2 regions of the Streptomyces sp. NPDC059009 genome follow, and region 1 is predicted to be linked to the other one. Evidence: predicted binding sites of a transcription regulator. Region 1 holds the regulator's gene; the other holds the start of a gene.
What was found. The regulator HspR, encoded in region 1, represses chaperone genes until heat shock. The targets are predictions, from matches to a motif close to TTGAGNNNNNNNNNCTCAA.

Region 1 (15,291 bases):
CCCTCTGGGCCCTGCTCCCGCACTCGGTGATCCTGTCCCTCGCGTACACGGAGCCGGTCCTGACGGCGTTCGCCGCCTGGTCCCTGTACGCGCTCCTCACCGGCCGCTGGCTCTGGGCGGGCACCCTCGCGGCGCTCGCCGGGCTGTCCCGGCCCAATGGCTTCGCGGTGGCGGCGGCGGTCCTCGCCACGGCCGCGTACGAGATCGGGCGCCGGCGCGGCCGGGTCGCGGGCCGCCTCTGGGCGGGTGCCGCGCTCGCGCCGCTCGGCTGGGCGGCGTACGTCCTGTGGGTGGGCGTGCGCGCCGGCGATCCGCTCGGCGGCTACTTCACGGTGCAGCGCGAGTGGGGCTCCCGCTTCGACTTCGGCGCGGGCTCCCTCGCCTTCGCCAAACACGTCCTCCTGGACGGCGACCGCTTCGTCTTCTCCATGACGCTGGTCCTGGTGGCGGCGGCGGTCCTGCTGTACGCGCTCCTGCTCGCCGACCGGCCCCCGCTCGCCCTCGCGGTCTACACGGGCGTGCTGCTCCTGATCACGGTCGGCGGCTCCGGCTTCTTCGAGTCGAAGCCCCGCTTCCTGCTGCCCGCGTTCCCGCTCCTCCTCCCGCTCGCCTGCGCACTCACAAAAGCCCGGCGCAGGTCCGCCCACCTGGTGGTGGGCGCCCTGGCCGGGCTTTCGCTGGCGTACGGGACGTATCTGGTCGCGATCGCCGATATGCCCTTGTAAAACGGGGGATCAGCCCTCGTCGTCAGACTTCTCGTCACCCTCGGCGGAGTCGACGTCCTCTTCAAGACCCAGCTGCTCCACGAGCCAGCGGTCGAACTCGATCGCGGCCCGCACCCAGCTGACGGTCGACGACACGAAGTGCTCCAGCGAGACACCGGTGCCGATCAGCATCTGGGCCTCGCCGATGAGGCGGACCGTGCCGTCGTCGTGGGTGTGGCTGTAGACCTTCGGCCAGAGCGTGCGCCGGTTCCAGTCGTCGATCGACTCGAGCAGCTGCGGCTTGTCTTCGATCTGGTGCGGCCGGTCGTAGAAGGTCCGCACCGAGAAGACCTGCTGGTCGTCCTCGCCACGGAACATGAAGTACGTACGGAACTCCTCCCACGGCGCCGCGAGGTCACCCTCGTCGTCGACGACGTGCTTGAGCTCCATCTGGTCCAGGAGCTGCTTCACCAGGTCCTGGTCGGGGACGACGGGGCCCGCCGGTCCTGCGCCCTGCTGCGGTTCGGGCTGTCCCCCGAAATTCGGAATCGAGGACGGGTCGATGCTCACGTGCTTGGTCCCTTCGTATGGATGCGCCCATCCTCTCCCAGGAAGGGGCCCCGGGGGCAAGCCCGGGTCCCTCTCCACCGGGTTTCGGCCGTTCGCCCGCTGCGGACAGCGATTGGTCACGGGGACTGGTTACGGGGATTGGTTACGGGGGGACTGGCTACAGCGACTTGCCCGTGGCCGGTCCCACGATCAGTCCGTCCCCGAAGGCGTCGACGCGGACCGTGTCCCCGTCCTTCACCTCGCCCGCCAGGATCTCCTTGGCGAGCCGGTCGCCGATGGACGTCTGGATGAGGCGGCGCAGCGGCCGCGCCCCGTACGCCGGGTCGTTGCCCTCGTCGGCGAGCCAGGCCAGGGCCTCGGGCGTGACGTCGAGGGTCAGGCGGCGGTCGGCGAGGCGCCTGGCGAGCCGGCCGATCTGGAGCTCGGCGATGTGGGCGAGCTCGTCCTTGGTGAGCGCGGAGAAGACGACGAGGTCGTCGAGCCGGTTGAGGAACTCCGGCTTGAAGGAGGCCCGCACCACCTCGAGGACCTGCTGCTTCTTCTCCTCTTCCGTGCTGAGCGGCTCGACCAGGAACTGGCTGCCCAGGTTGGAGGTGAGGACGAGGATGGTGTTGCGGAAGTCGACGGTGCGCCCCTGCCCGTCGGTCAGCCGCCCGTCGTCCAGGACCTGCAGCAGGATGTCGAAGACCTCCGGATGGGCCTTCTCCACCTCGTCGAGCAGGACGACGGAGTACGGCCGCCGCCGCACCGCTTCGGTGAGCTGGCCGCCCTCCTCGTAGCCGACGTATCCGGGCGGAGCCCCGACCAGCCTCGCCACACTGTGCTTCTCGCTGTACTCGCTCATGTCGATGCGGACCATGGCCCGCTCGTCGTCGAAGAGGAAGTCGGCGAGGGCCTTGGCGAGTTCGGTCTTGCCCACGCCCGTCGGGCCGAGGAAGAGGAAGGACCCGGTGGGCCGATCCGGATCGGCGATGCCCGCGCGGGTGCGCCGCACGGCATCGGACACGGCACGCACGGCTTCGCTCTGCCCGATGAGGCGCTTGCCGAGCTCGTCCTCCATGCGCAGCAGCTTCTGCGTCTCGCCCTCCAGGAGGCGCCCGGCGGGAATCCCGGTCCAGGCGGCGACGACATCGGCGATGTCGTCGGGCCCGACCTCATCCTTGACCATGGTGTCCTTGGCGGCCTCCTGCTGGGCCTCGGCCTCGCTGGCCTCCTCCAACTCCCGCTCCAGGGACGGGATCTGCCCGTACAGCAGCTTGCTGGCGGTGTCGAAGTCCCCGTCACGCTGGGCGCGTTCGGCCTGCCCGCGCAGCTCGTCGAGACGTTCCTTGAGCTCACCGACGCGGTTGAGGGACTGCTTCTCCTTCTCCCAGCGGGCGTTGAGCCCGCGCAGCTCCTCTTCCTTGTCCGCGAGGTCGCGGCGGAGCTTGGCGAGGCGGTCCCGGCTGGCCGGGTCGGTCTCCTTGGCCAGCGCCATCTCCTCCATCTTCAACCGGTCCACGGAGCGCTGGAGTTCATCGATCTCGACGGGGGACGAGTCGATCTCCATGCGCAGCCGGGAGGCGGCCTCGTCGACGAGGTCGATGGCCTTGTCCGGCAGGAAGCGGGAGGTGATGTAGCGGTCGGAGAGCGCGGCGGCGGCGACCAGCGCGCTGTCGGCGATCTGCACCTTGTGGTGCGCCTCGTAACGCCCCTTGAGCCCGCGCAGGATGGCGATGGAGTCCTCGACGGACGGCTCGGCGACGAGGACCTGCTGGAAGCGGCGCTCCAGGGCGGGATCCTTCTCGATCCGCTCGCGATATTCGTCGAGGGTGGTGGCGCCCACCATGCGCAGCTCACCACGCGCCAGCATGGGCTTGAGCATGTTGCCTGCGTCCATGGCGGAATCTCCGCCCGCGCCCGCGCCCACGACGGTGTGCAGCTCGTCGATGAAGGTGATGACCTGCCCGTCGCTCTCCTTGATCTCGGAGAGGACGGTCTTCAGCCGCTCCTCGAACTCACCCCGGTACTTGGCCCCGGCCACCATCGCCCCCAGATCCAGCGAGACCAGCCGCTTGTCGCGCAGCGACTCGGGCACATCTCCCTTGACGATGCGCTGGGCGAGCCCTTCGACGACGGCGGTCTTGCCGACGCCGGGCTCTCCGATGAGGACGGGGTTGTTCTTGGTACGCCGGGACAGGACCTGAACCACACGACGGATCTCCTGGTCCCGCCCGATGACAGGATCAAGCTTGCCTTCGCGCGCGGCCGCGGTGAAGTCGGTCCCGAACTTCTCCAGCGCCTTGTACTGCCCCTCCGGGTCGGGTGTCGTCACCCGCCGCCCTCCCCTGCTCTTCTCGAACGCGTCCAGCAGCTTCTTCGCCGACGCCCCGTGCTTGTTCAGGATCTCACCGGCGCTCCCGCCCTTGGCGGCGGTGGCGATGAGCAGATGCTCGGTGGAGAGGAACTCGTCCCCCAGCTCCTTGGCCCGCTGGTCGGCGTCGGCGATGACGGCCAGCATCTCGCGGCTGGGCTGCGGCGGGGCGACGGTCGACCCGGTCACGCTGGGCAGTGCGCCGAGGGCCCGCTCGGCGTCGGCGCGCACGGCGGCCTGGTCGGCCTCGACGGCGACGAGCAGGTCGGTGATGTTCTCGTTGTCCTGCCCCTCCAGCAGTGCGAGCAGCAGGTGCGCGGGGGTCAGGTCCGCGTGCCCGTCCTTCACCGCGCGACTGGTCGCCGCGTTGATCGCGTCCCGGCTCCTGTTGGTCAGCTCTGCGTCCACGTTGCTCTTCTCCTCCTGAGACCTCTCCACGGCACCACGCCTATGACTTACCTAACGTACACAAAGTTGAGCCTATTCCACTCAAGGAGGTGGCTGAAGGGACCTAGGTCCCGGAGAGCTAGGTTCCCGCTCATGGCCATCGACCCGCGAGACCCGAGTACCCCGTTCCTCAGCTTCTGGCGGGAGCGGCACCTGTGCACCTTGACGACGCCCCGCCCGGACGGCACCCCGCACGTGGTGCCGGTCGGCGTGACGTACGACCCGGAGGCCGGCCTCGCCCGCGTCCTCGCGAACAAGTCCAGCAAGAAGGTCACCAACGTCCTGGCAGCCTCGGGCGTGGACGGCCCCGGCGGCCCGGGCGGTCCAGGTGCGCGGGTGGCGGTCTGCCAGGTGGAGGGGAGGGTGTGGGCGACGCTGGAGGGACGGGCCGAGGTGCGGACGGATCCGGCGGAGGTGGCCGAGGGGGAACGGCGCTACGAGGAGCGGTACGGGAGGGTGCCGTCGCCGAACCCGGACCGGGTGGTGATCGCGATCGTGCTGGACCGGGCGATGGGGCACAGGTCCTTGCAGTCTCCCTGACCTCCCTGGCCTCCCTGACCTCAGAACGCGGGCCGCACACACCACAGCGGCGCCACCGTGTTCAGGTCCACGGTGGCGCCGCTGCTGGGGGAAGCGCCTGCGCGATTTACAACGACGGGGGAATCGCGTCAGGCACTGCGGGGGGTGGCAGTTGTGGGCAGAGCGGACTCGGAGCGCGGCCCGCGCCCACGCCGCTCACCGACCAGCTCGTGATCGCGCTGGTCCAGGTTGACGAAGACCATCCCGTACCGGATGGCACAGCGCACGGGCTGCGGGGCGCCGCGGGGGCGGCGCAGGCACCGGAAGGCGCGCACTTCGTCGTCCTCGTCGCGAACGAGAACGACGGGCTCGCCGAGGAGGGTGACCATGAGGGAGTCGCCCTGCTCGGGGATGGCGGTGACGAGATCGATGAAGTGCCAGCCGGAGCGGTAGGCGGTGGCCATTTCGCGGCGGAAGGTGCGGTCGTCAGGAGGAGTGCTCATGACGCGGCCCCTGCCGGGCCCACGTTCCAGCCAATATCGCCAGGCGTCGCGGAGACGGAGTAGGTACTCGCTGACGCACCATCCGGGGCTGAATCAAGCGTACTCACCGTGCCCACGACCAACCCTACGGAGAAGGCGGCGACAAGCACTGAGCGAAGCATGCTCTTAAACATGGTCGGCTTCGTCCTCACTTGGTAGGTTCCACTCCCCCGGCTCCAACAAGACGATGTCCTAATCGAGCACGTCAAAGCCACACAGTGGATGCATCATGTTCCTGCACGTTCAGGACCCTGGGGGGTGGAGATTTGGACATAACACGGGCGAAAACGACACATCCTCACCCCTCAACTCCACTGTGTGATGAGGGATCGAGGTTGTACGCCATCGCACTGAGCGATGGCCGCCTGGCGCGCGCAGAGGCTGAGACCACTCCTTGCCTCGTGGAGTCGGCCCTGCTGCACCCCGACCCCGACGACCCCGGCTGGCTTCGCCCGGTGTCTCCCTCGGCCGCACTCGCACAGCGTCTCCACCCCATCGAGCGGGAGATTCAGGAACGCCGAAGGCTCACCGTTGAACTGACCGACATCTTCGAGCCATTCATGGCCATCACCGCGCGAGCTGAGCCCACGACTCATGCGATCACCGTTCTCGAAGGTGACGCGAGGATCGAAGAAGCCATAGAGCGCGCTACGGCGGAATGCCGTTACGAAGTACTCACCGTTCAGCCCGGCGGCGGCCGCAGCGAGAACACTCTCAACGCGGCATTGAAGCGCGGACAGTCCGTCCTGGACCGTGGCGTCACCATGCGCACCCTGTACCAGCACACCGTGCGGCACAGCCAGGGAACTCTCGCGTACGCGGAGCGCATCGCCCAGGGAAACGTGGAGATCCGGACGCTGGAAGAGGTGATCGACCGGCTGCTCATATTCGACCACGCGATCGCCTTCATCCCTGCCCGCGACGATCGTCAAGTCGCCCTGGAAATACGCCAGCCCGGCCTGGTCGCCTATCTCGCGAAGGTCTTCGAACAACTGTGGAGCCGAGCAACTCCGCTCCTCGAAGAAGTGCCCTACGCCCCTACCGCCAATGGCATCACCGGGGTGCAACGCACCATCGCCCGGCTCCTCATCGAAGGTCTCGTGGACGAGGCCATAGCGCGCCGCCTGGGCATGAACGTCCGCACCTGTCGCGCCCACATCGCCAAGATCGCGGCTGCTCTCGGCAGCGGCAGCCGGGCTCAACTCGGCTACCTCATAGCGAAGTCCGGAATCCTGGACAACGACACCAGCTGAGCAACTGCTCGACCATCCAGATCAAGCCAACCTGCACGTGCCCCCCGCACCCACCACCCGCCTACTCGCCGTCAACTGGTTACCCGAGGCATAAACTCCGGCAGCGTCAGCGAAGGAGGATGCGAAACCGTGGCGCCCGAGCACCACCCGCACGGAGCCGACGAGCTGTGCGAAGTCGGCGCGAGTCCGTACGCCCGTGCGCTCAGCGAAGGCCGCAAACCCCGCCAGGGCACCTCCCCCGCCCCGTGCCTGCTCAACTGCCGCTTCCGGAAGCCGAACCACGCAGCCGACGCCTTCCCCGTCGCGCAGGCTCTTCTGCGCCGTGGTGCCCGAATCCGCGCGCTCCACCGGCACACGACTCGGCACGCGATGCCGGTACCGGCCCCATGCGTCACGGTCTTCGACCACCTGGGACGCCTCGGACACCTGGGACGCCTCGGGCGCCTCGGACACCTGGGATGCCTCGGACACCTCGACCGTCTCGGGCACCTCGCCGCCCCCACGTACCCCCAAGCAACCCTCCAACCCCCCACCCCCGACAGCCCCAACAGCCCCACCCCCAACCGACAGGCCATCACCAAACCCGCCGCCACCCTCGGCACCCACAGCCGAGCCCCACTCGGCTTGCTCATGAGCCGGTCGGGAATCCTGGAGCAGGACCACTGATGCAACACACCGAGCACCCAGTCGAGGAACTCTGCGAAGCAGGCGCCGCCGTCTACGCCCGCGCCCTCCGCGAAGGCCGCATCCGCAAAGACGATGCCGTCCGGGCCCCCTGCCTGATCGACTTCGGCCTCCTCCATCCCGACGTGGACGACATGCACTGGCTGCTCCCGTCCTCCCCCACCACCGTCCTGGCCCGGCTCATGCGCACCATCGAGACCGACATCGCCCAGCAGCGCGCACAAGAGGCCCAGCTGTCGGCGCTGTTCCAGTCGTTGATGGCCATCGAGGCGTACCGCACCCCGGCCCACGAGGCCCCCGCGGTCACCGTCCTCGACGGCTTCCCCCGCATCAACGGGGCCATCACCCAGGCCATGTCCGAGGCCGGCGAGGAACTCCTCACGGTCCAGCCCGGCGGCAACCGCTCACCCCAGCTCCTCGCCAACACGCTCGCCCGCGAACAGGCCCTCCTCTCCCGGGGCTGTCGCATGCGCACCCTCTACCAGCACACCTCCCGCCACTCGCTGCCCGTCCTCGCCCACTACGAGCAGCTGGACGGGGACGTCGAGGTCCGCACCCTCGACGAGGTCACGGACCGGCTCATCGTCGTCGACCGCACCATCGCCTTCATCCCCGCCCACAAGGGCGACACGATGGCCCTCGAACTCCGCCACCCGGCCCTGGTCGACTACCTCGTCACCACCTTCGAGCGCCTCTGGCGACTGGCCACCCCGATGTACCCCTACGCGGCCCCGCAGCCCACCGAACCGGGCGGCATCACCCCCCGCCAGCGGGCCATAGCCACCCTCCTCATCGAGGGCCTCACCGACGCGGAGATGGCCACCCGACTCGGCATGAACGTCCGCACCGTCCGCGTCCACATCGCCAAACTCGCCGCCACCCTCGGCAGCGAGAGCCGCGCCCAGCTCGGCTACCTCATCGGCGAGTCCGGCATCCTCAAGCAAGACCGCTGACCTGCGCCGTGGCGCGCCCGTCCGGCAGGCCACGGGGACGTCGGAGTGCGCCCCTCGGCTATCCCACCCACCCCCGCAGCAACCCCACCCGCTCAGCCCCCCGGGGCGACCCGCCCTCCCACGCGCGGCCCCACTCCGACATGGACGCCAGCGTCGTGGACATCGTCGCGGCGCCCTCCGCCAGGCGGGACAGGAGCGTGCGGGAGAGGTCGACCTCGGTCTGGGAGTAGCCCGTGGCCGCGGCGACGTACGCCGTCAGTTCGTGTTCCTCGCCGTCCGGGGACTCCACGCACACCGTCATCGCGGGGGCCTCGTCCGCGCCGCCGAGGCCGACCGTGAGGGCCAGGTCCACCACCGCGCCCACCTGGCGCTTCAGGGACTTCACGGGGATGTCCGCCACCGTCAGGGCGTGCACGTCCTCCCACAGCCACAGGCCCGACTGGTTGTGGCCCAGGGCCACCACACCCTCCGGTGTCAGGCGGACGCCGGGGGCCAGGCCCGACGGCTTCGCGCCCACGTACACATCGCCCTCGGCGATCCAGAACAGGCCCACCATGGCCATGCGTTGCTCACTTCCCCCACAACGATCAGGTGATCAAGCGATCAGGTCGCCCTCCGCAACGCGCGAAGGGGCCGGGAGGTTCCCGCCTCCCGGCCCCTCATACGCAGAGGACTGCTAGTCGCCCGGTCTCTTCGGGCGCCACACCACCAGCGCGCTCGTCTGCTGCACATCCTGGTACGGCACCAGGTCGCGACGGTACGAGGCGTGTACCGCCGCCTCACGTTGCTGCATGGCGGCGGCGGCTCCCTCCACGGCCGCGGAGAGCTCCGCGACGCGGGACTGGAGCGCGGCGACCTGGTTCTCCAGCTCGATGATGCGCTTGATGCCGGCCAGGTTGATGCCCTCTTCCTGCGACAACTGCTGCACCTGACGGAGCAGTTCGATGTCGCGGGCCGAGTAGCGGCGGCCCCGACCCGCGGTGCGGTCGGGGGAGACCAGGCCCAGGCGGTCGTACTGGCGGAGTGTCTGCGGATGCAGCCCGCTCAGCTGTGCCGCCACCGAGATGACGTACACCGGGGTTTCGTCGGTCAGTTGGTAGGGGTTGCGTCGGCGGCCGTCCCTGTCCACTTTCCGTCACGCTCCCTTCGCGGCCTGGAACAGTTCTGCCCGCGGATCCTCGCCCGCAGTCGCCTTCCGGTACGACTCCAGTGCTTCCTTCGCCGAGTCGGTGAGGGAAGTGGGAACCGTTACTTCCACCGTCACCAGGAGGTCGCCGCGGGTGCCGTCCTTGCGGACCGCGCCCTTGCCGCGGGCCCGCATCGTACGGCCGTTGGGCGTCCCCGGTGGCAGCTTGAGGGTCACGGGCGGGCCGCCGAGGGTCGGGACCTTGACCTCGCCGCCGAGCGTGGCCTCCGCGAACGTCACCGGCACCGTCACCGTGAGGTTGTCGCCCTTGCGGCCGAAGACCGGGTGGGCGTCGACGTGGACGACGACGTACAAGTCGCCTGCCGGGCCGCCCCGTTCGCCGGGAGCGCCCTTGCCGCGGAGGCGGATGCGCTGGCCGTCCGAGACGCCCGCCGGGATGCGGACCTGCATCGTGCGCGAGGACTTCGCGCGGCCCGAGCCCTTGCAGGTGTCGCAGGGGTCCTGGGCGATCAGCCCGCGGCCCTTGCAGTCCACGCAGGGGTCGGTGAGCGAGAAGCCGCCGCCGCCTCCTCTCGACACCTGGCCGGTGCCCACGCATGTGGGACACACGCGCGGTGAGCCGTTCTTGTCGCCCGTGCCCGAGCACGCCTTGCAGGGGGCCTGGGACGACATGCGCAACGGGACCGTCGCGCCGTCCACCGCCTCCGTGAAGCTGAGCGTGACCTCGGACTCGATGTCCTGGCCGCGGCGCGGCTGCGTACGCGTCCCCGCGCCACCGCCGCCCCGGTTGAACAGGCCCCCGAAGACGTCACCGAGCCCGCCGCCGAAGCCGCCGGCGCCGCCCGCCCCACCGCCGCCCTGGGCGCCGCCTCCGAAGAGGTCGCCCAGGTCGAAGTTGAACGTGCCGCCGCCGGCGCCGCCGGGGCCTGGCCTGAAGCCGCCGTTGCCGAAGAGAGCACGCGCCTCGTCGTACTCCTTGCGCTTCTTGGGGTCGCCGAGGACGTCATTCGCCTCGGAGATCTCCTTGAAGCGCTCCTCCGCCTTCGCGTTTCCCTTGTTGGCGTCCGGATGGTTCTCGCGTGCGAGCTTCCGGTACGCCTTCTTGATCTCGGCTTCGGTGGCGTCCTTGGGGACGCCGAGGACCTTGTAGTAGTCCTTCTCGATGAAGTCCTTGGTGCTCATCGGCCTCGACGTCCCTCCTCACTCATCTCAGTGCCGTCAGCCCTCGTCCGGGCCACCGGTCTCCTTCTTCTCGTCCGCCTCGCCCGCGGAGGCGGCCTCGCCGTCCTCCTTGACCGTCTGCGCGCCGGGCTGCGGCTCGGCCACCGCCACGCGCGCGGGACGGATGGTGCGCTCGCCGATCCGGTAGCCGGGCTGCAGGATCGCCACGCAGGTCGTCTCGGTGACGTCCGGTGCGTAGCTGTGCATCAGGGCTTCGTGGATCGTCGGGTCGAAGGGCTCGCCCTCCTTGCCGAACTGCTGGAGGCCCAGCTTCGCGACGACGGTCTCCATGGATTCCGCCACCGACTTGAAGCCGCCCACCAGCTCGCCGTGTTCACGGGCGCGGCCGATGTCGTCGAGGGTCGGGAGGAGCTCGGTGAGGAGGTTCGCCGCGGCGATCTCCTTCACCGTCACCCGGTCCCGCTCCACCCGGCGGCGGTAGTTCTGGTACTCGGCCTGCAGCCGCTGGAGGTCCGCGGTGCGCTCGTTGAGCGCGGTACGGACCTGGTCCAGCTGGGCGGTCAGGCCGACGGACTGGCTTGCGTCCCCGGCCGGGGCCGCCGGGCCCTCCTCGGTGGAGGGCTCGGCGGCCTTCGGCGCCGCGTCATCAGGGGTGGCGCCGGAGGGGACGTCGGGCTGCTCGGCGTCGCCGAGGCCCGGGGTCTCCTCAGTCATCAGGCGGCGCCGCCCTTCGCGTCACCGGGCTTCTCGTCGTCGACGATCTCGGCGTCCACGACGTCGTCGTCCTTCGACATGTTCGGGGCCTCGCCGCCCGGAGCGGCACCCTCGGCGCCACCCGCGGCCTGCGCGCCCTGGGCGTCGGCGTACATGGCCTGGCCCAGCTTCTGCGAGACGGCGGCGACCTTCTCCGTGGCGGTGCGGATCTCGGCCGTGTCCTCGCCCTTGAGCTTCTCCTTCAGCTCGGTGACGGCTTCCTCGACCTCGGTCTTGACCTCGCCGGGGACCTTGTCCGCGTTGTCGGCCAGGAACTTCTCCGTCTGGTAGACGAGCTGCTCGCCCTGGTTGCGGGACTCGGCGGCCTCGCGGCGGCGGTGGTCCTCGTCCGCGTACTGCTCGGCCTCCTGGCGCATGCGGTCGACCTCGTCCTTCGGCAGCGAGGAGCCGCCGGTGACGGTCATCTTCTGCTCCTTGCCCGTGCCCAGGTCCTTCGCGGTCACGTGCATGATGCCGTTGGCGTCGATGTCGAAGGAGACCTCGATCTGCGGGACGCCGCGGGGCGCGGGCGGCAGGCCCGTGAGCTCGAACATTCCGAGCTTCTTGTTGTACGCCGCGATCTCGCGCTCGCCCTGGTAGACCTGGATCTGCACCGACGGCTGGTTGTCCTCGGCCGTCGTGAAGATCTCCGAACGCTTCGTCGGGATCGTCGTGTTGCGCTCGATCAGCTTGGTCATGATGCCGCCCTTGGTCTCGATGCCGAGGGACAGCGGGGTCACGTCGAGGAGCAGGACGTCCTTGACCTCACCCTTGAGGACACCGGCCTGGAGCGAGGCGCCGATGGCGACGACCTCGTCCGGGTTCACACCCTTGTTGGCCTCCTTGCCGCCGGTCAGCTCCTTGACCAGGTCGGCGACGGCGGGCATGCGGGTGGAGCCACCGACGAGAACGACGTGGTCGATCTCGCTCAGCTGGATGCCGGCGTCCTTGATGACGTTGTGGAACGGCGTCTTGCAGCGCTCCAGGAGGTCGGACGTGAGCTGCTGGAACTGGGCGCGCGTGAGCTTCTCGTCCAGGTGCAGCGGGCCCTCGGCGGAGGCCGTGATGTAGGGCAGGTTGATCGTGGTCTCCGTGGAGGAGGACAGCTCGATCTTGGCCTTCTCGGCGGCCTCACGGAGGCGCTGGAGCGCCATCTTGTCCTTGCCCAGGTCCACGCCGTGGCCGTTGTTGAACTGCTTGACCAGGTAGTCGACGACGCGCTGGTCCCAGTCGTCACCACCGAGGTGGTTGTCGCCGTTCGTGGCCTTCACCTCGACGACGCCGTCGCCGATCTCGAGCAGCGAGACGTCGAAGGTGCCGCCACCGAGGTCGAAGACGAGAATGGTCTGGTCGTCCTTGTCGAGGCCGTAGGCCAGGGCGGCCGCCGTCGGCTCGTTGACAATACGCAGGACGTTCAGGCCCGCGATCTCGCCGGCCTCCTTCGTCGCCTGACGCTCGGAGTCGTTGAAGTACGCCGGGACGGTGATGACCGCGTCGGCCACCTTCTCGCCCAGGTACGACTCGGCGTCGCGCTTCAGCTTCTGCAGGATGAAGGCGCTGATCTGCTGGGGGTTGAAGCCCTTGTCGTCGATGTCCACCTTCCAGTCGGTGCCCATGTGGCGCTTGACCGACCGGATGGTCCTGTCGACGTTGGTGACCGCCTGACGCTTCGCGACCTCGCCGACGAGCACCTCACCGTTCTTGGCGAAGGCGACGACGGACGGCGTGGTCCTGGCGCCCTCTGCGTTCGTGATGACGGTGGGCTCACCGCCCTCCAGAACGCTGACGACGGAGTTAGTCGTGCCCAGGTCGATGCCGACCGCACGTGCCATTTCGATTCCTCCAGATACCTTCTTGAGTGGAACTGACTCAAGGATGCATGACCCATCGGACATCGTCAACAGACCTGAGTCGAGGCCACTCAACTTTTATCCCGCTCTTACAGGCAGGAACGCGACACGGGCGAGGCGCCGCAAGCCTTCTGCCCGCTTTGCCCACCGGGGCTTCCTACTCTGAGCCCGTGGACCCCACCCCCCTCACCCGGCGCCTGGCCGCGAGCCCCCTCGCCGCCCTCGCCGCGCTCCCCCTCCGCCTCTCCGTAGTGGGCCGCTACAACGCGAACGTCCTGCGGCGCTCCGCGAGCTGGCTGGTCACCTCGCGCGAGAACTCCTGCTTCACGTACGACCTGGAGCCGGTCAACCGCGAGCACCTGGCCTGGTTCACCGCGACCGTCACCGGCCGCCCCGTCCAGGAGATCCGCGGCTACCTCGACGAGGTGGAGGGCGACGCCGCGCTGCGCGAGTCCCTGCGCTCCCGGCTCGCGGCGGGCGCGCGCAGCAGGACCTGCGACCACCTGGTGCGCTACGGACGCAGGGCCGCCGCATACGCCGCCGTGCGGGCCCTGCGCCCCGCCCTCGTCGTCGACTGCGGCACCCACCGGGGCATCACCGCGACGCTGGTCGCCGCCGCCCTGCTGCGCAACGGCACAGGCCGCGTCACCACCGTCGACGTCGACCCGCGCGCGGGAGAGCTGGTGCACGGCCCGTACGCGAAGGTCACCGACCGCGTGTGCGGCGACTCCGCGGCCGCCCTCGCCGACCTCGCGGGGCGGGACGCCGGCCTCCTGCTCCTCGACACCTACGTGGGCCCCGAGCACGAGCGCGCCGAACTGACCGCCGCCACACGTGCGTTGGCGCCCGGTGCGCTCGTCCTGTCCACCACCAGCCACCTGTGGCCGGAGCTGGCCCACTGGTCGGAGCGGGAGGGCCGCTCCTTCCTGCACTTCCGCGAGGCCCCGGCCCACCACTGGCACCCGGGCGCGGGCTACGGCGCCTCGTACCTGCCGCCGGCCGCCGCACCCCCGGCGTCGTCGTCCCGCGCGCAGGCCACGGGCACGTCCCGGTGAGCACCGCCACCGACCGCCGCGTCGGCCTCTACCTCCGCTACGAGCAGTGGCACGGCCTCGACCGCGCCCTCCTGCGCTCCCCGGCGCAGCCCCTCTTCACGCGCCGCGCCGCCCGCCGCCTCGCGGTGCTCGGCTACCACGGCGTCGAGGACCCGGCCGCCTTCGCCGCCCAGCTGGACCACCTGCACGCGCGCGCGTGCCCGGTGTCGCTGCGGCAGGTCGAGGCGGCCCTGCACGAGGGGCGGCCGCTGCCCGCGCGGGCGGTCCTGGTCACCTTCGACGACGGTGAGCGCTCCGTCCTCACCCACGGACTGCCGCTGCTCCGGGAGCGCGGGATCCCCGCCGTCTGCTTCGTCGTCGCGGGGCTCGTCGGCACCGACGAGCCCTTCTGGTGGGACGGGCTGAGCGACGCCCAGCAGTACGCGCTCAAGCAGCTCCCGTACGAGGAGTTCCGCCGCGCCCGCGCCCGCCTCCCCCGCGCCCCGCGCCGCCCCCAGCTCACCCCCGAGGAGCTGCGCGAACTCCGGGACGGCGGCGTCGAGATCGGCAACCACACCCTGACCCACCCCCGCCTCGACCGCTGCGCCGACACCGTCGTGCGCGAGGAGGTCACCGCCGCCCATGAGCTGCTCACCGGCCACCTGGGCACCCCGCCGGGCTCCTTCGCCTACCCCAACGGCGACTTCGACGCCCGCGCCGACCGGCTGCTCGCCGGGCTCGGCTACCGCACCGGCTTCCGCTACGACCACCGCCTCACCGACCCGGCGGACCGGCACCCGCTGCGCCTGAGCCGGCTGCGGGTGTCGACGCGGACGACCCCGGCGCGCTTCGAGACGGCCCTGTCCGGACTCCAACCCGCCGTCTACCGGGCCGGGTTGGCCGCCTTCTCGGCCGCCCGACGACTGCGCGGTGGCGGCAGCGGCACCCCGCCCGCCACCGCCACCAGGGACTTCGTCAGCCCGGCGAACCGCTCCTCCCAGATCTCCGACTCCGGGAAGTAGTCCCGCAGTTCGGTGCGGGACACCAGCTCGACCTCGGCCACGTCCCGTACCGCCTTGGCGTGGCCGCCCGGCTTGATGTGCCCGTACCGCCAGTGCCGGGCCACGTGGACGCGCGCCTGGAACGGCAGCCACTGCATGCCGGGGAAGTTCCAGTGCGGCTCGATCGGGAAGTAGCGGTAGGGCGTCTGCACCCAGTGGCGCGGGGCGGCGGCGCGGACCGTGTCGGCCAGGCGGCGGCGCCGCTCGTGGCCGCCGACGTGCTCGAGGAGGCTGTTGGA
Region 2 (15,291 bases), on a different contig from region 1:
GCCAGCGGCGGTAGCGGACGTCCAGGACCCGGCCGTTCCACACCGCGTCGGCGACGGCGGGCAGGTGCGGCACCGGATCCTCCTCCGCGTACCAGCCGGGGGCGTCGAGGTGGAAGCGGGCGCTGATCCGGTCGGCGTGGCCGCGCAGCTCGGGCGGGAGCGCCGCCCGGACCTTGAGCTGGGCGGCGGCGAGGACCGGGCCGAGGCCGAGCTCGGCGGCGGGTCCGGGCGCGCCCGCGAGGAAGAGGGCCTCGGCCTCGCCGGTGGTGAGGCCGGTGAGCCGGGTGCGGTAGCCGTCGAGCAGCCGGTACCCGCCCGCGTGGCCCGCGTCGCCGTACAGCGGGACCCCGGCCGCGTACAGCGCCTCGATGTCGCGGTAGACGGTGCGCACGGAGACCTCGAGCTCGGTGGCGAGCCGGGCGGCGGTCATCGGGCCACGGGTCTGGAGCAGGAGCAGGATCGAGACGAGTCGGCTGGACTTCACCGCGCCATTTTCGCCGAATCGTCGCCGACTTCACTGACACAGGATGTCAGTGAAGCGGCTTTAGCTTCCTGCCATGCCCTTCCAGGAGAAACTGATCACCGTGCGGCCGCCGTTCCAGGTGTCCGGCCGGCACATCAAGCGCTACCACGTCACCACGGACCCGGCGGGCATCGCACCGGAGGTGGCGGAGGCGGCGTACGCGATCCTGCCCCGGCTGCTCCCCGAGCCGGACGGGACGACGCCGCCCGCGACCTTCGTGGTGCTGCACCGGGGCGGCGACAGCGGCGCCTATCTCAACGCGTACAGCTGGGTGTGGGACAACGTCCTGCACTTCAAGGGCGCGGCGGCGGGCCAGCCCGCGCTGGGCTGCCCGGACACGGACCCGACGCACTTCATCACCCCGGACGTGCCGTGGATCGGCTGTGTGTGGGAGCTGCCGCCGATCCAGCACGAACGCGACGCGTGGATACGGCACGTGCTCGCCCCCGACGTTCCCGACCTCGACGCCTATCTCACCGACTCCCGCCCCGGCGCCACGACAGGAGACCTCGCCGCATGAGCACCGCCCACGACTTCGACTTCTTCTTCGGCGACTGGGACGTGGCGCACCGCCGCCGCCTCGACTTCCTTGATCCGCACAGCGGTTGGGAGGAGTTCTCGGCGCGGAACCGGTGCTGGAGCCTGTTCGGCGGGGCCGCCAACATCGACGAGATGCCGGTGCCGGAGCAGGGCTGGACCGGGCTCACGCTGCGGCTCTTCGACCCGACGACGCGGAAGTGGTCGCTGAACTGGTCCACGGACCGTACGGGGCGCCTCTTCCCGCCCGTGTTCGGGGCGTTCGGCGAGGACGGGCGCGGCGAGTTCCACGGCGACGACACCCACGACGGCAAGGACGTGCGCGTGCGGTTCGTCTGGTCAGGCATCTCGCGCACCACGGCCCGGTGGGAGCAGGCGTTCTCACTGGACGGCGGGGAGACATGGGTGGAGAACTGGTCGATGGCGTTCACGCGGCGGAGCTAGCGCCGCCCGGGGCCAGGCGCCCGCAGGGCGGCGGCTCAGGGCTTCGCGTACGCGTGCAGCGTGAACTCCGGGTCCGGGCGCGGGACTTCCTGCTCCGGGAGGCGGGCGAGCTCGGCCGCGAAGCGGCGGCTCAGGGGGGCGTCGGGGGCGAGCTGCGTGAACCAGCCGCGCCGCAGGTCGGCGACCGTGGAGCGCGGGGAGCGGCCCTGCCCGTGGCCCCGGAAACGGGCGGCTCCGATCCGGTGGAGACCGTGACCGGCCGCGTGCCCGGCGACCAGGGCCGCCGCGTCGGCGGAGGGGCGCCGGGGCCGGTCGGCGAGGACCGCGTCGATGTCGCTGCCCACGTCGTGCGCGGCGGCCTTGTCGACGGTCGTGACGAAGACCCCGCCGGGCCGCAGCACGCGCGCACACTCCCCGACGACCGTGGCCGTCTCCTCCTCCCCGGAGAGCAGGTGCAGCAGCCACACCGCGCAGACGGCGTCGAAGGAGGCGTCGGGGAAGGGGAGTTGGCGGCTGTCGCCGATGACGACGGCGCCGGGAAGGCGTCCTGCGGCCATGCGCGCCATGCGCTCGGTGGCGTCCACCCCCGTCACGGCCAGGCCGTTCCTGGCCAGTCGGCGCGTGACGAGGCCGGTGCCGCAGGCGACGTCCAGCAGGGTGCGGGCGCCGGGCGGCACCAGGCCGAGCACGGCAGCGGCGGCGGCCTCGGCGCGGGGTTCGCCGCCGCGGCTCGCGTCGTAACGGTCGGCCTCTTCGGCGTAGTCGAGCACGGTCGCCCCGGTCGTCTCAGTTGTCTCGGTCGTCTTGGTCGCCTCGGTCGTCCTGGTCGTCCTGGTCGTCCTGGTCGTTCACTCAGCGCCGTGTCCGGGCGCCAACTCCTGGACCCGGTGCGCCAGTTCGAAGTCGAGCTCGGTCAGGGCGCCGCCCGCGCTGTGCGTGTTCACGGACAGGGACACGGTGTTGTAGCCGAGGGTGAGGTCCGAGTGGTGGCCGAGCTCCTCCTGGACCTGGGCGATGTGCACGACCATCGCGGTGGCGGCGAAGTGCGTGCCGAGACGGTAGGTGCGGCTGAGCCTGCCGTCGTCGGCCGACCAGCCCGGCAGCTCCGCGAGCCGGTCCTCGATGTCCTTCTGCGACAGCGGTTCGACTGCCATGCTCACCGCTCCTTCCAGGTCCGCGCACATGTGGAGCTCTCAGCCTGCCCCACACACCCACCGCACGCCACTCCTCGACTACGGTTCTCGGCATGACAACTGCCGCGCGCGCCAACGGAAAAGCGAAGGACGCGAGGGATCCGGCCACAGGTGTCGGGCCGCTGCTGCGCGGCTGGCGCACCCGGCGCCGGATCAGCCAGCTGGACCTCGCGCTGCGCGCCGACTCCTCGGCCCGCCACATCAGCTTCGTGGAGACGGGCCGGTCCCGGCCGAGCGAGGAGTTCCTGCTGCGTCTCGCCGACCACCTGGACGTGCCGATCAGGGAGCGCAACGACCTTCTCCTGGCGGCGGGTTACGCGCCGCGCTTCACCGAGACCTCGATGGACGACCCCGCCTTCGAGACGCTGCGCGAGGGCATGGAGCGCCTGCTGCACGGATACGAGCCGTACCCGGCCCTGGTCGTCGACGCCTCGTACACGGTGGTGGCCGCCAACCGCGGCATCGCGATGCTCATGGACGGCCTCCCGGAGCACCTCCAGGAGCCGCCCCTCAACGCGATGCGCCTGACCCTGCACCCCGAGGGCCTGGCGCCGAAGATCCTGAACCTGCGCGAGTGGCGCGGCCACCTGCTGCACCAGATGGAGCGGCAGATCGCGCTGCAGCGCTCCGACGCACTGCGGGCGGTGTACGAGGAGGTGGCGGCCTACCCGGTGGCGGACCCGGGCGAGGACGCCTTCGCCGACGGCACCGACGTCCCGTACTTCGCGCTCCCGCTCCGCGTGCGCCACGAGGGCCGCGAGCTGTCCTTCGTGTCGTCGATCTCGACGTTCAACACGCCCATGGACGTGACGGTCGCCGAGCTGGCCATCGAGACGCTGCTCCCGGCCGACCCGGCGACGGTCAAGTACCTCCAGACCCTCACGCCCTGAGCGCCGGGCCCGCCGGGCCGGCCGCGCCCGCCGCGTTCGCCCGCCCGGCCCGCAGCGCCCCGTGCTGGACCGCGGCGAACCCGGCCACGACCAGGGCCTGCAGCGGGATCCACACGGCCCCCGCGGCGCTCGGCGACAACCATGCGGCCAGCGCGACGACGCTGAGCACCGCCCAGACGGCGTTGATCTCGACGACGGCCCGCACGCCGAGCACGGGCGGCCGCGTCCGGGCCGCGAGCACGCCGACCCCCGCCGCGTACACGACGAGGCCGAGCCCGAGCGTGAGCAGCAGCTCACCGTCGACGCCGAGCAGCCGTCCCAGGGGCCCGGACGCGGCGGCGTAGGCGAGCCCGTTCACGCCGGTGACGACGGCGTCGAGGCCGAGGAAGCGGCGCAGCATCGCCGTGGGGTCGGTGGTGCGGGCGAGGGCGGTGAGCTGGAACGTGGACGACGCAGACGGTGCAGACATGGCGGATCAGCCTCCTTGCCGGGTTCGGGGCCCGGGTCCGGTCCGGAGTGCGCCGGACCGGACCCGGTGACATCACTGTGCCGAGGCGCGGGCTGAGGGTCGATTACGTCAGAGGTAAGACCGCGCCCCGGTCAAACAACCCATACGGCCCTCACAGGGGTGTGCCCCCCATTCCCCGCCCCTAGGTTCGGCAAGAGGCAGACCTAGGGAGCCAAGGGTGACTGAGACGACCGAGCCCGGTGCCGCACTCCTGCGTGCGGGGAAGTTCTTCCGCCGCGGCACCGCCGCCCCCGACCTGCACAGCGTGTCCCTCACCGGTGGCCGGGAGGCGGACGCCTTCTACCGGGACCGGTGGAGCCACGACAAGGTGGTGAACTCCACGCACGGGGTGAACTGCACCGGTTCCTGCCGCTGGAAGGTGTACGTCAAGGACGGCATCATCACCTGGGAGACCCAGCAGACGGACTATCCGAGCGTCGGCCCCGACCGCCCCGAGTACGAGCCGCGCGGCTGCCCCCGCGGCGCCGCGTTCTCCTGGTACACGTACTCGCCGACCCGCGTCCGGTACCCGTATCTGCGGGGCGTGCTCGTGGAGATGTACCGGGAGGCGAAGGCCCGCCTGAAGGACCCGGTCCTGGCGTGGGCGGACATCCAGGGCGATCCCGAGCGGCGCAGGAAGTACCAGCAGGCGCGCGGCAAGGGCGGCCTGGTGCGGGCGAGTTGGGACGAGGCCGTCGAGATCATCGCGGCCGCGCACGTGCACACCATCAAGACGTACGGCCCGGACCGGGTCGCGGGCTTCTCCCCGATCCCCGCGATGTCGCAGGTGTCGCATGCCGCGGGGGCCCGCTTCATGGGGCTCATCGGCGCGCCCATGCTGTCGTTCTACGACTGGTACGCGGACCTCCCGGTGGCCTCGCCGCAGGTCTTCGGGGACCAGACCGACGTACCGGAGTCCGGTGACTGGTGGGACGCCGCCTACCTGATGATGTGGGGCTCCAACGTCCCCGTCACGCGCACCCCGGACGCGCACTGGATGGCGGAGGCCCGCTACCGGGGCCAGAAGGTCGTGGTGGTCTCCCCGGACTACGCCGACAACACGAAGTTCGCCGACGAGTGGGTGCACCCCCACCCGGGCACGGACGGCGCGCTGGCGCTCGCGATGGGGCACGTGGTCCTCAAGGAGTGCTTCGTCGACCGGCAGGTGGACTTCTTCACCGACTACGTACGGAAGTTCACGGACCTGCCCTTCCTGGTCACCCTCACCGAGAGGGACGGCGGCTACGTCCCGTCGAAGTTCCTGCGCGCCAGCGACCTGAACCAGCCCGGCGAGGGCGGCGAGTGGAAGACCGTCGTGCTCGACGAGGCGACCGGCCAGCCCGCCGTCCCGAACGGCTCGCTCGGCTTCCGCTGGACGGAGTCCGGCAAGGGCAAGTGGAACCTCGAACTGGGCAACATCAAGCCGCAGTTGTCGCTGCACGACGCGGACGTCGCGAGCGGCGTCGAGGTGCTGCTGCCCCGCTTCGACACGGAGGGCGGCGAGCACGGTCAGGGCCGGGGCGAGGTGGTGCGCAGGGGCGTGCCCGCGACCCGGCTCGGCGGGCAGGACGGGCCGCTGGTCACCACGGTCTTCGACCTGCTGCTCGCCCAGTACGGCGTCTCGCGCCCGGGGCTGCCGGGGCAGTGGCCCGCGTCGTACGAGGACGCGGAGACGCCCGGCACGCCGGCCTGGCAGGAGGCGCACACCTCCGTCCCGGCGGCCCAGTGCGTGAAGATCGCGCGGGAGTTCGCGGCTACGGCGGAGAAGTCGCGCGGGCGCTGCATGATCCTGATGGGCGCGGGGACGAACCACTGGTTCCACTCGGAGACCATCTACCGCGGCTTCCTCGCGCTGCTCCAGCTCACCGGCTGCCAGGGCCGCAACGGCGGCGGCTGGGCGCACTACGTGGGCCAGGAGAAGTGCCGGCCGATCACCGGCTGGGCGACGCTGGCGAGCGCCAACGACTGGAGCAGGCCGCCGCGCCAGATGATCGGCACCGCGTACTGGTTCACCAACACCGACCAGTGGCGCTACGACAAGTTCTCCGCCGACGTGCTGTCCTCGCCGCTGGGCACCGGGCAGTTCGAGGGGATGACGGGCGCCGACTGCCTTGCGCTGTCGGCGCGTTCGGGCTGGATGCCCTCGTACCCGACCTTCGACCGCAGCTCCCTGGAGCTCGGGGAGACCTCCGACCCGGTGGCCGACACGGTGGCCGAACTCAAGGCGGGCACGCTGAAGTTCGCCTGCGAGGATCCCGACGCCCCGGAGAACTGGCCGCGTGTGCTGACCCTGTGGCGGGCCAATCTGCTCGGCTCGTCCGCGAAGGGCGCCGAGTACTTCACCAAGCACCTGCTGGGCACCCATTCGTCGCTGCGGGCCGAGGAGGCCGCCCCCGACGAGCGGCCCACCACGGTCACCTGGCGGGACGAGGCGCCCGAGGGCAAGCTCGACCTCCTCGTGTCGCTGGACTTCCGGCAGACCTCCTCGACGCTCCTGTCGGACGTGGTGCTCCCCGCGGCGACCTGGTACGAGAAGCACGACATCGCGACGACGGACATGCACCCGTACGTGCACTCGTTCACCCCGGCCGTCGACCCGCCCTGGCAGGCCCGCTCCGACTTCGACGCGTTCCGTGCGATCGCCGACCGGCTCAGCGAGCTCTCCGTGGACCACCTGGGCACCCGCAAGGACCTGGTGGCGACGCCGCTGCAGCACGACACCCCGGGCGAGATCGCCCAGCCCGGCGGCGTGGTCCTGGACTGGCGCAAGGGCGAGTGCGAGCCGGTGCCCGGCAGGACGATGCCGGGGCTCGCGGTGGTGGAGCGGGACTACACGGCGATCGGCGCGAAGTTCATCGCGCTCGGCCCGAACGTGGAGCAACTCGGCCTGCCCGCCAAGGGGATCATGCTCCGCCCCGACCAGGAGGTCGAGGAGCTGCGCGAGCGCAACGGCGTGGTGCGCGGCGGCCCCGCCGACGGGCGGCCCGCGATGGACACGGCGGTGAAGGCCGCCAACACCATCCTCGCCCTGTCGGGCACCACCAACGGCCGCCTCGCCACGCAGGGCTTCCACACCCTGGAGGCGCGCACCGGGCAGGAGATGGCGCACCTGGCCGCCGAGCACGAGGGCAAGCGCGTCAGCTACGCGGACACCCAGCACGAGCCGGTGCCCGTCATCACCTCCCCGGAGTGGTCGGGCAGCGAGTCGGGCGGGCGCCGCTACGCGCCGTTCACCCTCAACACCGAGCACCTCAAGCCCTGGCACACCCTCACCGGGCGCCAGCACTTCTTCATCGACCACGACTGGATGCACGAGCTGGGCGAGGCGCTGCCGGTCTACCGGCCGCCCCTGGACATGAACCGCCTCTTCGGCGAGCCACGGCTCGGGCCCGACGGGACGAAGGAGGTGACGGTCCGCTACCTCACCCCGCACAACAAGTGGTCGATCCACTCCGAGTACCAGGACAACCTGTTCATGCTGTCGCTGTCGCGCGGCGGCCAGTGCATCTGGATGGCGCCGCAGGACGCGGACGCGATCGGGGTCAAGGACAACGACTGGATCGAGGCCGTGAACCGCAACGGCGTGGTCGTGGCCCGCGCGATCGTCTCGCACCGCATGCCCGCGGGGACGGTGTACATGCACCACGCGCAGGAGCGCACCGTGAACGTCCCGAAGGCCGAGGCCACCGGGAAGCGCGGCGGCATCCACAACTCCCTGACCCGCGTGATCCTCAAGCCGTCCCATCTCATCGGCGGCTACGCCCAGTTGTCCTGGGCGTTCAACTACCTGGGCCCGACCGGCAATCAGCGCGACGAGGTGACGGTCATCCGCCGCCGCTCGCAGGATGTGGAGTACTGACATGCCCCGTGGCGAAGCCACTATCGGACGCGTCATGGCACAGGTCGCGATGGTGATGAACCTCGACAAGTGCATCGGCTGCCACACCTGTTCGGTCACCTGCAAGCAGGCGTGGACCAACCGGGACGGCATGGAGTACGTCTGGTTCAACAACGTCGAGACCCGCCCCGGGCAGGGCTATCCGCGCCGCTACGAGGACCAGGACCAGTGGAAGGGCGGCTGGGAGCTCAACAAGAAGGGCGCCCTGAAGCTCAAGCAGGGCGGCCGCATCAAGTCGCTCCTGGAGATCTTCTCCAACCCGAAGCTGCCCGAGGTCAAGGACTACTACGAGCCCTGGACGTACGAGTACAAGAACCTCACCGACGCCCCGCTGGGCGACGACTACCCGGTGGCCAAGCCGCGCTCGCTGATCTCCGGCAAGCCGATGAAGATCGAGTGGTCGTCGAACTGGGACGACAACCTGGGCGGCGCCCCGGAGCACGGCGACCTCGACCCGATGGTGGCCAAGACCCGTGAACAGGCCGCCGAGAAGGTCAAGTTCGCCTTCGAGCAGACCTTCATGTTCTATCTGCCGCGGATCTGCGAGCACTGTCTGAACCCGGCGTGCGTCGCCTCCTGCCCCTCGGGCGCGATGTACAAGCGGTCCGAGGACGGCATCGTCCTGGTCGACCAGGACCACTGCCGCGGCTGGCGCAAGTGCGTCACCGGCTGCCCGTACAAGAAGGTGTACTTCAACCACAGGACCGGCAAGGCCGAGAAGTGCACCATGTGCTACCCGCGCGTCGAGGTGGGCCTGCCCACGGTCTGCTCGGAGACCTGCGTGGGCCGCCTCCGCTACCTCGGGGTGATCCTCTACGACGCCGACAAGGTCACCGAGGCCGCCTCCGAACCGGACGAACACAAGCTGTACGAGGCCCAGTTGGGCGTCTTCCTCGACCCGGACGACCCGGAGGTGCAGCGCGCGGCCGAGAAGGCGGGCATCCCGCACGACTGGGTCGAGGCGGCCCGCCGCTCCCCCGTGCACGCCCTCATCAGCAAGCACAAGGTGGCGCTCCCGCTGCACCCGGAGTACCGCACGATGCCGATGGTCTGGTACATCCCGCCGCTCTCCCCGGTCGTGGACGCGCTGACCGAGACCGGCCACGACGGCGAGGACGCGGACAACCTCTTCGGGGCGATCGACACCCTGCGCATCCCCCTCGAATACCTCGCGTCGATCTTCACGGCCGGTGACGTCGGCCCGGTCCGCTCCTCCCTGGAGAAGCTCGCCGCGATGCGCTCGCACATGCGGGCCATCAACCTCGGGGACCGGCCGGACCGTTCCATCGCGGAGTCGGTGGGCATGTCGGCCGCGCAGATCGAGGAGATGTACCACCTGCTCGCCATCGCCAAGTACGAGGACCGCTACGTCATCCCGACGGCCGCGATGGGCGACGCGAAGGCGCTGGAGGAGTCGGCCCTGCCGGACTCGTGCAGCCTCGACTACGAGGACGGCCCCGGCATGGGCGGCGACGGGCCGTTCGGCCAGGACTCGGGCCGCAAGCAGCTGCCCCTCGTCACGATCGAGAACTTCCACGCGCTGCGCGAGCGGCAGACCGCCGACAAGGAGCCCGAAGTGGAGGAGCGCCCGTGACCAGGCCGAGCCGGTCGAGCCGGTCCAGCAAGTCGAGCAGGTCGAGCAGGACCGCGGCGCGCAAGGCGTCCCCGGCGCCGTCGCACGCCGTCCTGTACCAGGCCGCGGCGCTCTGCCTGGCCTACCCCGACGCGGAGTTCCACGAGCGGCTGCCCCTGCTGCGGGCTGCGGCCCCGAAGCTCGCCGACTTCCTCTCCTACGCGGAGTCCACTCCCCCGCAGGAGCTCGCCGAGGACTACGTGCGGGTCTTCGACTTCAAGAACCGGCACAGCCTGTACCTGAGCTGGTGGCGGGACGGCGACACGCGGCGGCGCGGGATGTCCCTGGTCCGCTTCAAGCAGATCTACCGGGAGCACGGCCTGGAGTTCACCGGCGAGGAGCTGCCGGACTTCCTGCCCGCCGTCCTGGAGTTCTCCGCGCAGGCGGGCCCGCTGCTCCTGGAGGAGCACCGCAGCGGCCTGGAGCTCCTGCGCCTGGCCCTCACCGACCACGGCACGCCCTACGCACGCGTGCTGGAAGCGGTCTGCGCGACGCTGCCGGGGCCCTCGCCCAAGGACCGCGCCGAGGCGCAGGCCCTGGCCCGCTCCGGGCCGCCGACCGAGGAGGTCGGCCTCGAACCGTTCGGCGCCACCCGGCTGCTGCCCGTACTGACCGGAGACCGATCATGAACACGCTGCTGTGGGGCGCCCTCCCGTATGTCGCCTTCGTGCTGCTCGTCACGGGCCTCATCTGGCGCTACCGCTACGACAAGTTCGGCTGGACGACGCGCTCGTCGCAGGTCTACGAGTCGAAGCTCCTCAACATCGCGTCACCGATGTTCCACTACGGCATCCTCTTCGTGCTGGTGGGCCATCTCATGGGCCTGTTCATCCCCGAGTCGTGGACGGACAAGGTCGGCATGACGGAACTCGCCTACCACCGGCTGTCCTTGTGGGGCGGCACGGCGGCGGGCGCGCTCGCGGTGCTCGGCATCTTCATGCTCATCTACCGGCGCCGCACCAACGCGCCCGTGTTCCGCGCGACCACCACCAACGACAAGGTGATGTACGTCTTCCTGCTCGCGGCGATCATCATGGGCATGTGGGCCAAGCTCACCAACTCGGGCCTGGACGAGGGCTACAACTACCGCGACTCGATCGCCCCGTGGGCGCGCAGCCTGTTCACGCTGCAGCCGAAGGTGGACGCGATGGTGGGCGTCCCGCTCACGTTCCAGATCCACGCCGTCATCGGCATGGCCCTGTTCGCCCTGCTCCCCTTCACCCGCCTCGTGCACATGTTCAGCGCCCCGGTCCAGTATCTGTTCCGGCCGTATGTGGTGTACCGCAGCCGCGACCCGAAGCAGATGGGGCCGCGGCCGCCGCGGCGGGGGTGGGAGCGGACGGGGTCCTGATACGGACCACCTTCGCGTCCAGGTCGACGTGGAAGGGCGGATCTTCCGCAGGTCTGACGTTCTTGCGTACGCGTTCCTGCTCCATGGCGCGCTTCTGGGCCTGCGCCCCGGGCGTGATCTCCTGCAGGAAGTCCGCGCCCATGGACGACAGGCCCTTGCGCTTGCGCCAGTAGATCCAGCCCCGCCTCTCGGCCCATAACAGGACGCGATCCGCGGCGAACAGAGCCGCACCCAATGCGCCGGCTCCGCTGACGACCAGCCACACCGTACTCATCATGTCCGGTGAACTCGCCGACTCCAGCTGATCGTTCCCGCACCAGCAGCGGGTTTCTGGTTCGTCCCGCAGGCCCTAGCCCTTCGCCCCTCCCTCGCCCTTGCCGTCCCCCTTGTCCCCCTTGCCTTCCTTGTCCTCGTCGACGATCTCCGCGTCCACGACGTCCTCCTGGGCCGATGCGTCCTGCGGCGGCTGCTCCGTGGCCTGCGCGGACTGCTCGGACTGCGCGTTCGCGTACATCGCCTGGCCCATCTTCTGGCTGACCGTCGCGAGCTTCTCTGCCGCCGCGCGCATCGCGTTCGTGTCCGTGCCGTCTTTCAGAAGAGCCTTCAACTCCCCTGCGGCCGCCTCCACTTCGGTCTTCGTGTCGACCGGGACGCGCTCCTCGTTCTCGCGCAGGAAGCGCTCCGTCTGGTAGACGAGCTGCTCCGCCTGGTTGCGCGTCTCGGCGGCCTCGCGGCGCTTGCGGTCCTCCTCCGCGTGCTCCTCCGCCTCCCTGACCATCCGGTCGATGTCCTGCTTGGGGAGCGCGGAGCCGCCCGTGACCGTCATGCGCTGCTCGCGGCCCGTGGCCTCGTCCTTCGCCGAGACGTGCATGATGCCGTTGGCGTCGATGTCGAAGGTGACCTCGATCTTCGGGACGCCGCGCGGGGCGGGCGGCAGGCCCGTGAGGTCGAAGACGCCGAGCTTCTTGTTGTACGCGGCGATGTCGCGCTCGCCCTGGAAGACCTGGATGCCGACCGAGGGCTGGTTGTCCTCCGCCGTGGAGAAGGTCTCCGAACGGCGCGTGGGGATCGTGGTGTTGCGCTCGATCAGCTTCGTCATGATGCCGCCCTTGGTCTCGATGCCGAGGGACAGCGGGGTCACGTCGAGCAGCAGGACATCCTTGACGTCGCCGCGGATGACGCCCGCCTGGAGCGTCGCGCCGACCGCCACGACCTCGTCCGGGTTGACGCCCTTGTGCGGGTCCTTGCCGGTGAGTTCGCGCACCAGCTCCGTGACGGCGGGCATCCGCGTCGAGCCGCCCACCAGGATCACGTGGTCGACGGCGGACAGCTGCACGCCCGCGTCCCGGACCGCCTGGTGGAAGGGCTCCTTGCAGCGGTCGAGCAGATCGGCGGTGAGCGCCTCGAACTGGGCCCGGGTCAGCTTCTCCGCCAGGTGCAGCGGGCCGTCCGCGGAGGCCGTGATGTAGGGGAGGTTGATGTCCGTCTCACTGGACGAGGACAGCTCGATCTTCGCCTTCTCGGCGCCCTCGCGCAGCCGTTGGAGCGCCATCTTGTCCTTGGCGAGGTCGATCCCGTACGCGTTCTTGAACTGCTGCACGAGGTGCTCGACGATCCGCTGGTCCCAGTCGTCGCCGCCGAGCTTGGTGTCGCCGTTGGTGGCCTTCACCTCGATGACACCCTCGCCCATCTCCAGGAGCGAGACGTCGAAGGTGCCGCCGCCCAGGTCGAAGACGAGGACGAGCTGTTCGTCGGCCTTGTCGAGGCCGTACGCGAGGGCGGCCGCCGTCGGCTCGTTGATGATCCGCAGCACCTTCAGGCCGGCGATCTCCCCGGCCTCCTTGGTGGCCTGCCGCTGGGTGTCGTCGAAGTAGGCGGGGACGGTGACGACCGCGTCGGTGACGTCCTCGCCCAGATAGGACTCGGCGTCGCGCTTCAGCTTCTGCAGCACGCGCGCGGCCAGTTCCTGCGCGGTGTAGCGGGTGCCGTCCACGGAGCCGCTCTCGGGAAAGCGCCAACCGCCCTCACCCATATGGCGTTTGACGGACCGTGCGGTGCGCTCCACGTTGGTGACCGCCTGCCGCTTGGCGACCTCGCCCACCAGCACGTCGCCGTTCTTGGCGAAGGCGATGACCGACGGAGTGGTGCGTGCCCCCTCCGCGTTGGCGATGACGGTGGGCTCGCCGCCCTCCAGGACCGCCACCACCGAGTTCGTCGTCCCGAGATCGATCCCGACCGCACGAGCCATGTCCCGTCCCCTCTCCCGGTTGTCCGCACCCCGCTATCCAGGTCTCCAGCACAAAACTTGAGTGGGCTCCTGTCAAGACCGCACAGCACGACTGCCGCGCCCCTTCGAAAGGGGCGCGGCAGTCGGTGAGGTGCGGCGGTGCGGCGTCAGGCGAGCTTCGCCGACAGCGTGATGGTCGTCCCCGAAAGGGCCTGGCTGACCGGGCAGTTGGCCTTGGCGTCCTCGGCGGCCGAGACGAAGGCGGCCTCGTCCAGGCCCGGCACCTCACCCTCGACGGTGAGGTGGATGCCGGTGATGCCGGTGCCCGGCTGGAAGGTGACGTCCGCCGACGTGACGAGCTTGGTGGGCGGGGTGCCCGCCCCGGTCAGACCGTGCGAGAGGGCCATCGAGAAGCAGCTGGAGTGCGCTGCGGCGATGAGCTCCTCGGGGCTGGTCCTGCCATTGGCCTGCTCGGCGCGGGACGGCCAGGACACCGCCTGCTGGCCGATGCCGGAGGAGTCGAAGGTCACGGTGCCGGAGCCCTCGGTGAGGCTGCCTTCCCAGACCGTGTGCGCGGAGCGCGTGGTAGCCACGATGCGGATCCCTTCGGTGGTGTTCGGTGAGCGACGTTCCGTAAGCACCCATCCGACCACACCGCACGGCGAGCCGTGTGCAGGACCGGCCACGGACGCCTGGGACACGTCGGGGCGGCAGATCCTCACCGGGCCCCACCGGCGCCTCTCCCAAGTGACCGCCGTACCACCCCGGATGCGCCCTCCACCGGGACACCAGGGGCGCACGATATGCCCGTTGCGCACGCCAGATGTCTGGAATGCCACCTGTCCAAGCACCCGTCGCGGTGACACTTTGAGGCCCCTCTCACCCCAGGGAGAGCCAGGGGTGAGAAGTCCACTGCAGGGGGTTAGGTCATGCGCATGAATTACGCGGACCGGGGTCCGTCTCCGCTTCAACTGGAGAAACCCGGAGCAGCCGGTGACCGCGACTCGACGTTCGGCTGGTGGGGGGCTTTCAGCATCCAGAAGTTCGTCAACCAGGCGACTCTCTACCACACGCACGAGGACGCCACCGGCTGGCTGGCGTACCTCCAGCAGTTCTACGACCGCAACTTCTGGTTCGCGGACGGCGGCGCGCAGGTGTGGGCGTACGAGGAGACGTACGACAACTGGCAGGACCGCTACGGGATGGACGCGGTGTGCGCCGTGTACCACTCCGGGCACGGCGGCATGGACGGCAACGGCGTCTTCTTCGCGCCACTCGGCGCGGTCTGGGACGGCCGCAGCGACGCGATCTCCAACCGGATGTCGCTGGGCAACGAGAAGGTCAACTACATCTTCTGGTCCACCTGCAACTCGCTGCGCGTCCTCGACGGGCACTCCCCCATCCGTACCTGGGGCGGGCCCAACATCGGCTTCCGGATGATCTTCGGCTTCGAGACGACGAGCATCGACAGCCCGGACTACGGCAAGAAGTTCTGGGACAAGTGGCGGGCCGGGCAGACGTTCTGCGACGCGTGGCTCAACGCGAGCTGGGACATCTACCACGGCCAGGCGCCCTCCGTGGCGGCCGTCGGCGCGACCCAGGCCGAGGCCACCAACCGCCTGAACACCGAGCGGAACTTCTACCGCGACCACGTCTCCGACAACTGGTACGCCTGGCGCTGGTACTACGCCCGCGCCACGCTCACCGACCCGCTGACCCAGCTGCCCGGCGAGCAGCAGGTCATCCAGCTGGCCCCGCGCGACCCGAGCGAGGAACTCACCACCCTCGGCCGCATCACCGGGTTCCCCTCTGCGGCCCTCCAGGACGTGCAGGTCGAGCGGCAGGGCGTGCTCAGCGCCTCCTCCGGCGACCGGCTCATCTCCACGGCGCCGCACGCCATCCGCTGGGTGCAGCTCGCCGAGCCCAACCACCGCAACATCACGCAGCTGCCCACCGACCGCGCGGTCGAGACGGCCCGCGAGTTCGCCGAGCGGTACGCCGAGGGCGCGGAGCTCGCGGTCGAGAGCGTGCACGACCTGATGCAGAACTCCGGCACGAAGGACGGCGCGGAGATCGGCGAACCAGTC

Region 2: dnaK (molecular chaperone DnaK) is a predicted target of HspR. The motif match lies at 13,283-13,301, and genes of this name have one in related genera.

What each region holds. Positions count from the first base shown of each region.
Region 1 is NZ_JBHYJB010000046.1:28,555-43,845, forward strand. It holds gene ACFWYM_RS35995 (glycosyltransferase family 39 protein) at 1-725, shown strand, start outside; gene ACFWYM_RS36000 (YbjN domain-containing protein) at 735-1,274, opposite strand; gene clpB (ATP-dependent chaperone ClpB) at 1,432-4,035, opposite strand; gene ACFWYM_RS36010 (pyridoxamine 5'-phosphate oxidase family protein) at 4,168-4,614, shown strand; gene ACFWYM_RS36015 (hypothetical protein) at 4,743-5,096, opposite strand; gene ACFWYM_RS36020 (helix-turn-helix transcriptional regulator) at 5,471-6,388, shown strand; gene ACFWYM_RS36025 (hypothetical protein) at 6,518-7,054, shown strand; gene ACFWYM_RS36030 (LuxR C-terminal-related transcriptional regulator) at 7,054-8,025, shown strand; gene ACFWYM_RS36035 (hypothetical protein) at 8,084-8,587, opposite strand; gene ACFWYM_RS36040 (heat shock protein transcriptional repressor HspR) at 8,702-9,154, opposite strand; gene dnaJ (molecular chaperone DnaJ) at 9,161-10,354, opposite strand; gene grpE (nucleotide exchange factor GrpE) at 10,391-11,068, opposite strand; gene dnaK (molecular chaperone DnaK) at 11,068-12,939, opposite strand; gene ACFWYM_RS36060 (class I SAM-dependent methyltransferase) at 13,128-14,012, shown strand; gene ACFWYM_RS36065 (polysaccharide deacetylase family protein) at 14,009-15,013, shown strand.
Region 2 is NZ_JBHYJB010000054.1:8,884-24,174, reverse strand. It holds gene ACFWYM_RS39020 (helix-turn-helix transcriptional regulator) at 1-484, opposite strand, end outside; gene ACFWYM_RS39015 (hypothetical protein) at 558-1,043, shown strand; gene ACFWYM_RS39010 (hypothetical protein) at 1,040-1,504, shown strand; gene ACFWYM_RS39005 (methyltransferase domain-containing protein) at 1,540-2,274, opposite strand; gene ACFWYM_RS39000 (4a-hydroxytetrahydrobiopterin dehydratase) at 2,353-2,658, opposite strand; gene ACFWYM_RS38995 (helix-turn-helix domain-containing protein) at 2,751-3,587, shown strand; gene ACFWYM_RS38990 (hypothetical protein) at 3,577-4,056, opposite strand; gene ACFWYM_RS38985 (nitrate reductase subunit alpha) at 4,274-7,954, shown strand; gene narH (nitrate reductase subunit beta) at 7,989-9,587, shown strand; gene narJ (nitrate reductase molybdenum cofactor assembly chaperone) at 9,680-10,255, shown strand; gene narI (respiratory nitrate reductase subunit gamma) at 10,252-10,977, shown strand; gene dnaK (molecular chaperone DnaK) at 11,327-13,225, opposite strand; gene ACFWYM_RS38960 (OsmC family protein) at 13,372-13,797, opposite strand; gene ACFWYM_RS38955 (DUF6345 domain-containing protein) at 14,134-15,291, shown strand, end outside.